Regions from separate parts of the Mesorhizobium sp. Primo-A genome, predicted to be linked through region 2. Evidence: riboswitches for the same ligand, from Rfam matches in the RefSeq annotation. Region 2 holds a riboswitch; the other holds the start of a gene.

Region 1 (4,982 bases), on a different contig from region 2:
CGCAGCCGTAGCGCCACCAGTCGTAGCCGCCGAGGATGCGCACGAGGATGATCTTGGCATGGCGGGCGACGCTGTCGACCCAGAGGTCGACGGACATGGGATGGCGCAAGTCGCGCAGTGCGGCCAGCCGCATCGAGGGCAGGCGGTCGGCATCGGTCCTCCACGCCGCCGCCAGTCCGGCGAGGTCGCTGTCGGTGAAGGACAGGGCCACGATATCCGCCGGCGTCTGCCGCAGATCGACCGGCTCGGCGAGGTCGTCGAGCGAGGCGGATGTCGTGGTTAGGATGTGCATCGCAATCCGTGTCCGAAATCAGCCGGCGAGTATACGCTCGATCGCCGGGCGGTTCAGCCCTTTCAGGCCGATGACGACGAGGCGCGAGCGGCGGTCATCCTCAGCGGTCCAGGCGCGGTCATAGTAATGATTGACGCGCGGCCCGACGGCCTGCAGCAAGAGCCGCATCGGCTTGCCGCCGACCTCGACGAAGCCTTTTACGCGCAGCACGTTCTCTTCTTCGGCGACGGTGGCGACGCGCTTTGCCAGCTCGTCCGGATTGGCGATCGAGGCAATGTCGACGATGAACGTGTCGAAGTCGTCATTCTCGTGGTCGAATGCGCCGTCATGATGGGACTTGCGGTTTTCGATGTCGTCCTCGACGGCCAGACCGAGCCCGAGCAGCACGGAGGGATCGACCTTGCCATGCGAGGTCGGCACGATCTTCACTGCGCGGGCGGAGTGTTCGCCAACGATGGCATTGGCGCGGGCGGTGCCGGCGGCGTCCATCAGGTCGCTCTTCGACAGGATGATCAGGTCGGCGCAGGCGATCTGGTCCTCGAACACTTCTTCCACCGGATCGTCGTGGTCGAGCGTCTCGTCCCCGGCGCGCTGCGCCTGGAGGGCCTCCATGTCGTTGGCGACGCGGCCTTCGGCCAATGCCGGTCCGTCGACCACGGCGATGACGCCATCGACGGTCACCCGGCTTTTCACGCTGGGCCACTGAAAGGCCTGGACCAGCGGCTTGGGCAGTGCCAGGCCCGAGGTTTCGATCAGGATATGGTCGACCCTCGGCGTCAGCGACAGGATTTGGTCGAGCGCCGGGACGAAGTCGTCGGCGACAGTGCAGCAGATACAGCCATTGGCCAGTTCGACGATGTTTTCCTCGGGGCAGGTGTCGATACCGCATCCCTTGAGGATCTCGCCATCGATGCCGATGTCGCCGAATTCGTTGACGATGATGGCGATGCGCTTGCCGCCGGCGTTTTCCAGGAGATGGCGGACCAGCGTCGTCTTGCCGGCGCCGAGGAAGCCAGTGACGACGGTGCAGGGAACGCGGGATACGGAAGTGGTCATGGTCAATCCTTCAGCATGTCGATGGGTGGAATGCGGGCCACGAGGCCGCGCTTGAGGCTATCGGGGCGGCCACGCCACGGGATCAGGCCATCTTTCGAGGTGGCGAAGAGCTTTGCGCCTGTCACGAGGTCGGCGCCGCTGGTCGCGGTCAGGTCGCCGAAGACATAGCTCCAGCAACCGTCGCGCAGGATCGCGGCGCTGAGGCGCCGCTTGCAATTGCCAAGGCATTCGACGCTGCGGATGCGGATATCGTCGCCAGCGGCGGCGCGGCGCGTGTCGTCCGTCAGCAACTCGCCGGCGCGGGGATGAGCGTCGGAGCCGGTCTCATTGCGGCAGGAGCCGCAGACGATGATGGTGACGCCGGCCAAGGCATCATCATGGCCGGACGAAATATCCGCTGTGCCAGCCGAAAAACTGCTGTCGTGGTCCAAAGATCGGGCTCCTTGCCCGGAAACCCGCCGGGCGATCGGATTCTACAGTCGCAGACGGCAGGTCTCCTGGCTCGCGAGTCATCGCCTTGGGTAGCCGCCTTCCCGGGAATTCCCAGTGGTTTTCGGCCTTGGCTCTTCGCTTACAGTTGCGGGGACAGCCGCGGATTTGGGATTTTGCCCCGCACCGCATTCCCTCTTAGCCCTTGCCGTTGCGGGCAAGGGACCATCTGGAACCGGATTTAGGCTTTTGCGGGCGGCGGTGTCAACGCGAGCTTACGACACGGCTATGTCGGCCAGCGCCGCGCCCAAATCGCCGGCAGGCGTCACTTCGATGCGTTCGAGCCCGAGCCAACCTTGCATCTGCTTCAATTCCTCGAACAGCTCCGCAGCGGTTTCAGGCGGCGCACCGGGCTCGGCATAGGCCGCATGGACCCGCAGTATGCTGGCCGGGCGATCGGCCTTGAGGTCGACGCGTGCCACGATCCTGTCGCCGAGCAGGAACGGCAGGACATAATAGCCATACTGCCGCTTGTCGGCAGGTGTGTAGATCTCGATGCGGTAGTGGAAATCGAACAGCCGCTCGGTGCGCGAGCGCTCGAAGACGACCGGATCGAAGGGTGCCAGCAAGGCGCGGGCCTCGACTTTGCGCGGCAGACGGGCGTCCCGGTGAAGATAGGCCGGCTTGTCCCAGCCTTCGACACGCACCGGCAGCAACTCGCCCGTTTCAACCAGTTCCTCCAACCGGCCTTTCATATCGGCCGGCGACAGGCGGAAATAGTCGCGCAAATCGCTTGAAGTCGCCACGCCGTGGGCGCGGGCGGAAATGCGCAGCAATTCGCGGTGCGCGTCCTCAGGCGTCGGCACCGGCAGATCGAGGATCGCCTGCGGCAGCACGCGCTCGGGCAGGTCATAGAAGCGCTCGAAACCGCGGCGGTGCGCCGTGGTGATGCGGCCGGCCCAGAACAGCCATTCGAAGGCGTGTTTGGCATCGCTCCAGCCCCACCAGCCGCCCGAACCTTTCTGGCCCTCCAGCGCGGAAGCGGCGATCGGGCCGCGCTCGGCGACCTCGCGGTAGATCTCTTCGATGTAGGCGGCGTGCTCGCGGCCCCATTTGGCGAGACCCAGATACATTTCCTCGCCCCGCTCGGCGCGCTGCATGCGCCAGCGCATCAGCGGGTATGTCTCGACCGGCAGGAAGGACGCCTCGTGCGCCCAGTATTCGAAAACCGTGCGCTTACGCGTCACGGCCGCGTTGTCGAGCAGCGAGAACGGGTAGGGGCCAAGGCGCGAATAGAGCGGCATATAATGAGCGCGCACCACCGCGCTGACGGAATCGATCTGCAACAGGCCGGTGCGGGAGAGCGTGCGGGCAAAATGCCGGCGGTCGGGCGTGCCGGTCGGGCGAGGATCGAGGAACCCTTGGGCGGCAAGGGCGATGCGCCGGGCCATCGGGAGCGAGATCTTTTCCTTCATGCAGGTATCACTTTGACGTGTTTTGACCGAGGGTCGAATGGCTGATTCCAACCCATGCTAGCAGGGTTTTGGCAGCATTCATGTCAGGAGAGAAAAGTGGAGTAAAAAGCGAAGGAAATCAAACAGGAGCGGATCGGACCAGTTTGCCGCGATATGCCGTCCAGGTCGATGTTTTGAACAAGGTTTGACTTGCTTCGCTGGAAGTGCTGCGCTAACCCTCGCCGCGTTGCAGCATAGGCCCTTAAAACGGTTCAGCGGTTAAACTGTCACGCTTCCGCATTAGGGTCCGGTGCTGTAATCAACGTGGATTGGCGCCAACGGAAAGCCGAGCATGAACGCACTCTTGAGCTCATACCTGCCCATCGTCCTGTTCATAGGCGTGGCGCTGGTTGTCGGCCTGGCGCTGCTGGCCGCGCCCTTCCTGGTGGCCTACCGCAATCCCGATCCCGAAAAGCTTTCCGCCTACGAGTGCGGTTTCAACTCGTTCGACGACGCCCGCATGAAGTTCGACATCCGTTTCTACCTGGTGTCGATCCTGTTCATCATCTTCGACCTGGAAGTAGCCTTCCTGTTTCCGTGGGCGGTGTCGTTTTCGAAGATCGGCATGCTCGGTTTCTGGTCGATGATGGTTTTTTTGGCGGTGCTGACCATCGGCTTTGCCTATGAATGGAAAAAAGGAGCGCTGGAATGGGATTGAACGACAGTTCAGGCACCCTCGTCGCGCCGAAGCCCAAGGGCATCATCGATCCCAACACCGGCAGGCCGGTGGGGGAGGACGATCCCTTCTTCCTCGAGATCAACAACGAGTTGGCCGACAAGGGCTTTCTGGTCACTTCGACCGAGGCGCTCATCACCTGGGCGCGCAGCGGGTCGCTGATGTTCATGACGTTCGGCCTCGCCTGCTGCGCGGTCGAGATGATCCACACCTCGATGCCGCGCTATGATTCGGAGCGGTTCGGCGTCGCGCCACGCGCGTCTCCGCGCCAGTCCGACATCATGATCGTCGCCGGCACGCTGACCAACAAGATGGCGCCGGCGCTGCGCAAGGTCTACGACCAGATGCCGGAGCCGCGCTACGTCATCTCGATGGGCTCCTGCGCCAATGGCGGCGGCTATTACCACTATTCCTATTCGGTGGTGCGCGGCTGCGACCGCATCGTGCCGGTCGACATCTATGTGCCCGGCTGTCCGCCGAGCGCCGAAGCGCTGCTCTACGGCATTCTTCTCTTGCAGAAGAAGATCCGCCGCACCGGCACGATCGAACGGTAAATCCATGACCGCATCCCTGAGCGAACTGTCGACCTATCTCGGCGAGAAGCTGATCGGCCGCGTGAACGAGGCTGATATCGCCTATGGCGAACTCACCATCCATGTCGAGCCGCGCGATCTGGTCGAGGTGATGACCTTCCTGCGCGACGATGCGCGCTGCCAGTTCATCTCGATCATCGATGTCTGCGGCGCCGACTATCCGTCGCGGGCCAAGCGTTTCGACGTCGTCTATCACCTGTTGTCGCCGAAGCAGAATGTGCGCGTCCGCGTCAAGGTGCAGGCCGACGAGGAAACCATGGTGCCGTCGATCACCGGCGTCTATCCCGGCGCCGACTGGTTCGAGCGCGAGACCTACGATCTCTACGGCGTTTTGTTCTCCGGCCATCCCGACCTGCGCCGCCTGCTGACCGACTATGGCTTCGAAGGCCATCCCTTGCGCAAGGATTTCCCGCTGACCGGCT
Region 2 (4,982 bases):
CCGGCCGCATTGGGGCAAGATGCACAGCCTGAAAGCGGCGGAGCTGAAAAAGCTCTACCCGCGCTGGGACGATGCCATGGCGGCGCGCCGCGACATCGATCCGGAAAACCGCTTCGTGTCGCCCTACATGGCCGGCCTGTTCGGCATCGAATGATGAGCACCTATTTTTCCACCCTCTCGGATGCGCTGAAGACCGCCGGCATCTTCCGACCCTGCCTGCTGCTCGACCGCGATCGGCTGGACGGAAACATTGCCCTGGTAAAAGGGAGGCTGGATCCCGGCCTGGCCGTGCGGCTGGTCGACAAATCGCTCGCCTGCCTGCCGCTGCTTGCGCATATAGGCAAGGCGCTTCGCCATGAGCGCTTCATGACCTTCCACCCGCCGATCAGCGAGGCGGTGCTGAAGGCGTTTCCGGATGCCGATCTGCTCTACGGCAAGCCGATGCCGATCGGTGCGGCAAGGGCTGCGCTGGTGAAGGGTGATGCCGACTGGTCGCGTGTCTGCTGGCTGATCGACAGCGAGGAGAGACTGGCGGAATACGGTGCTCTCGCTGACGAACTCGGCATCGGCCTGCGCATCGCTTTCGAGATCGATGTCGGGCTGCATCGCGGCGGCTTTGCTGATCCCGCGGCCTTGTCGAAGGCGTTGAGCGCGTTGCCGGCCCGGCTGCATTGCGAAGGCGTCATGGCCTACGAGGCGCATGCGCCGCTCATTCCCGGCCTTTTCGGCGGACCGGCAAAGGCATTGGCGGAGGCGTCGGCGCAGGCTGCGGCGTTCGTCGCCTGTCTCGGCGCCGACCAGCGCCGTATCCTCAACATCGGCGGCAGCAAGACCGCGCTGCTTCATCGTGGCGGCGCGGCCAATGAAGTGTCGATGGGCTCGGCCTTCGTGCTGCCCAGCGACTTCGATACGCCAGGCCTAGAAGGCTTCCAGCCGGCGGCCTTCATTGCCACGCCGATCCTGAAAGTGGTCGAGCCGATGCTGCCTGGCCCGCCGGCCGTCACCCGCCTGCTGCAGGCGCTCGGCCGGTTTCCGCGCAAGGGCTGCTATCTCTATGGCGGCAAGTGGATGGCCGAGCCGGTCTTCCCCCAAGGCATGAAGACGAACGGCCTGCTCGGCCTGTCCTCCAACCAGCAATTCATGGGCTTGCCCGCCGATGCGGCCGCAAGGCCAGGCGACTACGCGTTTCTAAGGCCGACGCAGAGCGAGGCCGTGCTGCAGCAATTCGGGTCGATCGCCGTGTTTTCCGGCGGAAAGGTCATCGATCGCTGGCCGGCGCTGCCGATGGCGTGATCGAGCTACGCCTTCACCGGTACCCAGATCTCCAGCCCGCCATTGCCGCTGTGGGCATCGAACTCCGGTCCATAGCGCTCGAATTCCGGTGCATCCGCGATTTCGTGACCGGAGTCGGGCAGCCAACTGTTCCAGATCGTGTTGATCGTCCGGCGGATGGATGAGATGTGCTCGCGGTGCGAGAACACCGCATATTTCTGCGCCGGCACCCGCACCCGATAGAAGTCCTTCGGCAGATCCGCAAAGCCGGACACTTCGACGCCGACGACATAGTCGAAATTGCCCGCGTCATCGCCGTTAAGGCAGACGCCGTAGAAAACGCCTGAGATCTCGCCGGGGATGTTGCCGATATAGGGTGCAAAACGCTGCCACTGCATCGGAATCCCGGCGCTGGTTTCGCAGCTGTAGCGTTCGCCGAGGCCGGCGATCAGGAACGGCCGGCTGGTCTCGAAGCGCGGTGGTTCGAGATTGGTGAGGAAGGACTGGTCCATCAGGATCGGCTCCACGAGGTCGAGGTTGTTGGTCGAGCCTTGCGCGCGCACCAGTTCCGGCGTGGTGCCGAACTGATCGCGGAAGGCACGGGTGAACGCCTCATGCGAGTTGTAGCCGGCGTCGAGCGCGACGACGAGGATGTCGGGCGCTCCGCCGGCCAGCTTGCGCGCCGCCTCGGTCAGCCGGCGTGAGCGCATGTAACCCATCACCGAGCGGCCGGTTGCGGCGCCGAAGGCGCGCGTCACATGAAAACGCGACACGCCGCTGCTTTGCGCGACATCGTCAAGCGAGATCGCCTCCGGCAGATGGCTCTCGACGAACCACAGCGCTTTCTCGGTCGGGTTCATGGGGCTCCTTTTCGCATTGGCCGGATCATCTTGGCGTTTCCTGGCGCGGCCAGTTTGATCGAAATTGCGCATTCCGTGCAATCTGCGCCGATCCCATGGGCTTTCGCTTGACAGCGGGCCGCGTCATCTCCTAAGAATGTTATGTTATTACATAAAGTGAGCGTGCAATGCCTGTTTCCCTTAGCTGGCCCACCACTTCGTCCGAGAAATCCATTGCGAAGCGTTTGGTGGAAATCTACGCTGAAGTGGTGATGGTCCCCGAGCCGAAAGGCGAGGGGTGAAAAGGGAACACGGTGAGGCCTGTTCAGGTCGAGGCCGTGGCTGCCCCCGCAACTGTAAGCGGCGAGCAAAATCCGTGAATGCCACTGGCCGGCAAGGCTGGGAAGGCAGGATGGCGCAACGACCCGCGAGCCAGGAGACCTGCCATCACTGAGTTGACCGGACGGGGTGTGCCGGGAGGAAACGCGAATCCCGGCCTTGTCGGCCGGTTCGCCAGCTTCCTTCCGTCGCCAGTTTTGGAAAGTGACGGAAAGTTGGACGGCTCCATCGATCATCGCATCACCATGCTCACACTTTGCCGTCCCCGCAATCCGGCGGGCTGCAGCCGATGAGCGCAGCGCTTCTCGAAGCCCATGACCTCTGTGCCATGGCGAATGGGCGGAATCTGGTCCAGGCGGTCAGCTTCTCGGTGGCCGCTGGCGATCGCCTTGCCATCATCGGTCCCAACGGCGCCGGCAAGACGACGCTGCTGCGCATGCTGTCGGGCATGCTGCGGCCAAGTTCCGGCGAGGTGAAGCTTGGCGGACGCGGGCTGGACAGGATTTCGGCCGCCGAGCGGGCGCTGCATATCGCCGTTGTCGGCCAGACCGACCAGCCCGATCCGCGGCTGGCGGTGATCGATTATGTCGAGCTTGGCCGGGTCCCGCACGCCGGGCTGCGGCGCAGGCGCGAGGAACGCGATATCGCCGTCGAGGCGCTGCGCCGGACCGGCCTGCTGCCGCTGCTTGGCCGCACCGTCGGCTCGCTGTCGGGCGGCGAGCGCCAGCGCGCCCAACTGGCGCGCGCCATCGCCCAGCAGCCCAAAATCCTGTTCCTCGACGAACCGACCAACCATCTGGACCCGCGCGCCCGCGGCGAACTGCTCGACCTCGTGGCAGGCTTTGAGATGACGGTGATCGCGGTGCTGCACGATCTGGCGCTGGTAGCACCCTTCGCCACCAGGGTGGCGGTGATGAACCATGCCCGTCTGCAAGCGCTCGCCGCACCGCGCGAAGCGCTGGCCCAACAGCTGATCCGCGAGATTTTCGGCATCGATGTGCTGCGCCTGCGCCATCCAACCGAGGATCGAGAGTTGACGGTGTTCGAGGTTCCGAACCGTGCCGCGCCGCCGTCGTGATTGAAGCCGTTCCATAGTCGACCCGATCCCACCCACAAGGAGCATACCCGTGAAACGCCTCGCTTTTTCGCTTGCCGTCTCGCTGCTGACCTCGACCGCCTTCGCCTTCCCGGTAACCGTCGACAGCTGCGGCAAGCCGCTGACCTTCGACGCGCCGCCGAAGCGCGCTGTCATCCACGATCTGAACATGGCTGAGATGGCTTTCGCGCTGAAATTGCAGCCGTCAATGGTCGGCCTGACGGGCATCACCGGATGGTACAAGGTCGGTTCCGAATTCAAGGCAGAGCAGGGTTCGATCCCGGAGCTGGCGCCGAAATATCCGACGCTCGAAAACCTCGTGGCCGTGGAGCCGGATTTCTTCTTCGCCGGCTGGTACTACGGCATGAAGCCGGGTGGCGAGGTGACGCCCGACACGCTTGCCCCGCACGGCATCAAGACGCTGGTTCTGACGGAAAGCTGCGTCCATCTCGACAAGAGCCGCCCCGCCGCCTCGATGGACCTGCTCTATGGCGACGTCGAAAAGCTGGGCAAGATCTTCGGCAAGGAGGCCGAGGCTGAAAAGCTTGTCTCTGGCTGGAAGGCGCAGCTCGCCGACATCACCGCCAAGGTCGGCAGCGCCAAGGGCACGCGGGTGTTCCTCTACGATTCCGGCGAGGACAAGCCGTTCACCGCAGGCAAGTTCGCCATCCCCAGCGCCATGATCACTGCCGCCGGCGGCGACAACATCATGGCTGACATGGACACCAGCTGGGGCAACACGGATTGGGAAACGGTGGCGTCGCGCAATCCGCAATTCCTCATCCTGCTCGATTACCAGGACGGTGGCGGCTACAGGAAGCTGCTCGATTTCCTGAAAGCGCATCCGGCCATGAAGGAGACAGACGCGGTCAAGAACGAGCGCTTCGTCGCCCTCCGCTACGCCGAGCTGACGCCTGGACCCGCCAACATCGAAGCGATCGACAAGATCGCCAAGGCCATGCACCCGGAAGCATTTTGAGCTTGCGCCATCCGGCATTTGCGTTGGCCATGCTGGCGGGAGCGGCGGCGATCGCCGCTCTCGCTCTGCTGTCGATCGCCTATGGCTCGACGCTGATCCCGCTGGCCGACGTTGTAGCAGCGCTTGGCCGCGCAATCGGCTTAGGCGGGCACGACGTGTCCGGGCCGGTCGGCAAGATCGTCGTCGATCTGCGGCTGCCGCGCACGATCCTGGCCATCTGCGTCGGCGCGGGCCTCGGCGTCGTCGGCGCGCTGCTGCAGACAGTGACCCGCAACGATCTCGCCGATCCGTTCCTGTTCGGCCTGTCGTCGGGCGCCGCCGCCGGTGCCGTTTCCGTCATCACCGTCTTCGGCGACAGCTTTGGCATCTGGACGTTGCCGGTCGCGGCCTTCACCGGCGGCATATTGGCCGCCGGCGTCGTCCTGCTGCTGGTCGCGCGGGTGAGGGGCCAAGGGCC

The links. A riboswitch is a leader RNA that binds a small molecule or an ion and turns the genes downstream of it on or off. The one in region 2 is predicted to bind cobalamin.
Region 1: another riboswitch for cobalamin. It lies ahead of EOC83_RS15665 (DUF1636 family protein); the one in region 2 lies ahead of EOC83_RS11515 (ABC transporter ATP-binding protein).

The regions. Positions count from the first base shown of each region.
Region 1 is NZ_RZTG01000008.1:31,017-35,998, reverse strand. It holds gene cobN (cobaltochelatase subunit CobN) at 1-292, opposite strand, end outside; gene cobW (cobalamin biosynthesis protein CobW) at 311-1,348, opposite strand; gene EOC83_RS15665 (DUF1636 family protein) at 1,351-1,779, opposite strand; cobalamin riboswitch at 1,818-2,022, opposite strand; gene EOC83_RS15660 (winged helix-turn-helix domain-containing protein) at 2,053-3,252, opposite strand; gene EOC83_RS15655 (NADH-quinone oxidoreductase subunit A) at 3,584-3,949, shown strand; gene EOC83_RS15650 (NADH-quinone oxidoreductase subunit B) at 3,940-4,521, shown strand; gene EOC83_RS15645 (NADH-quinone oxidoreductase subunit C) at 4,526-4,982, shown strand, end outside.
Region 2 is NZ_RZTG01000005.1:183,694-188,675, reverse strand. It holds gene EOC83_RS11530 (D-arabinono-1,4-lactone oxidase) at 1-154, shown strand, start outside; gene EOC83_RS11525 (alanine racemase) at 154-1,293, shown strand; gene EOC83_RS11520 (AraC family transcriptional regulator) at 1,299-2,132, opposite strand; cobalamin riboswitch at 2,368-2,575, shown strand; gene EOC83_RS11515 (ABC transporter ATP-binding protein) at 2,740-3,528, shown strand; gene EOC83_RS11510 (ABC transporter substrate-binding protein) at 3,578-4,525, shown strand; gene EOC83_RS11505 (iron ABC transporter permease) at 4,555-4,982, shown strand, end outside.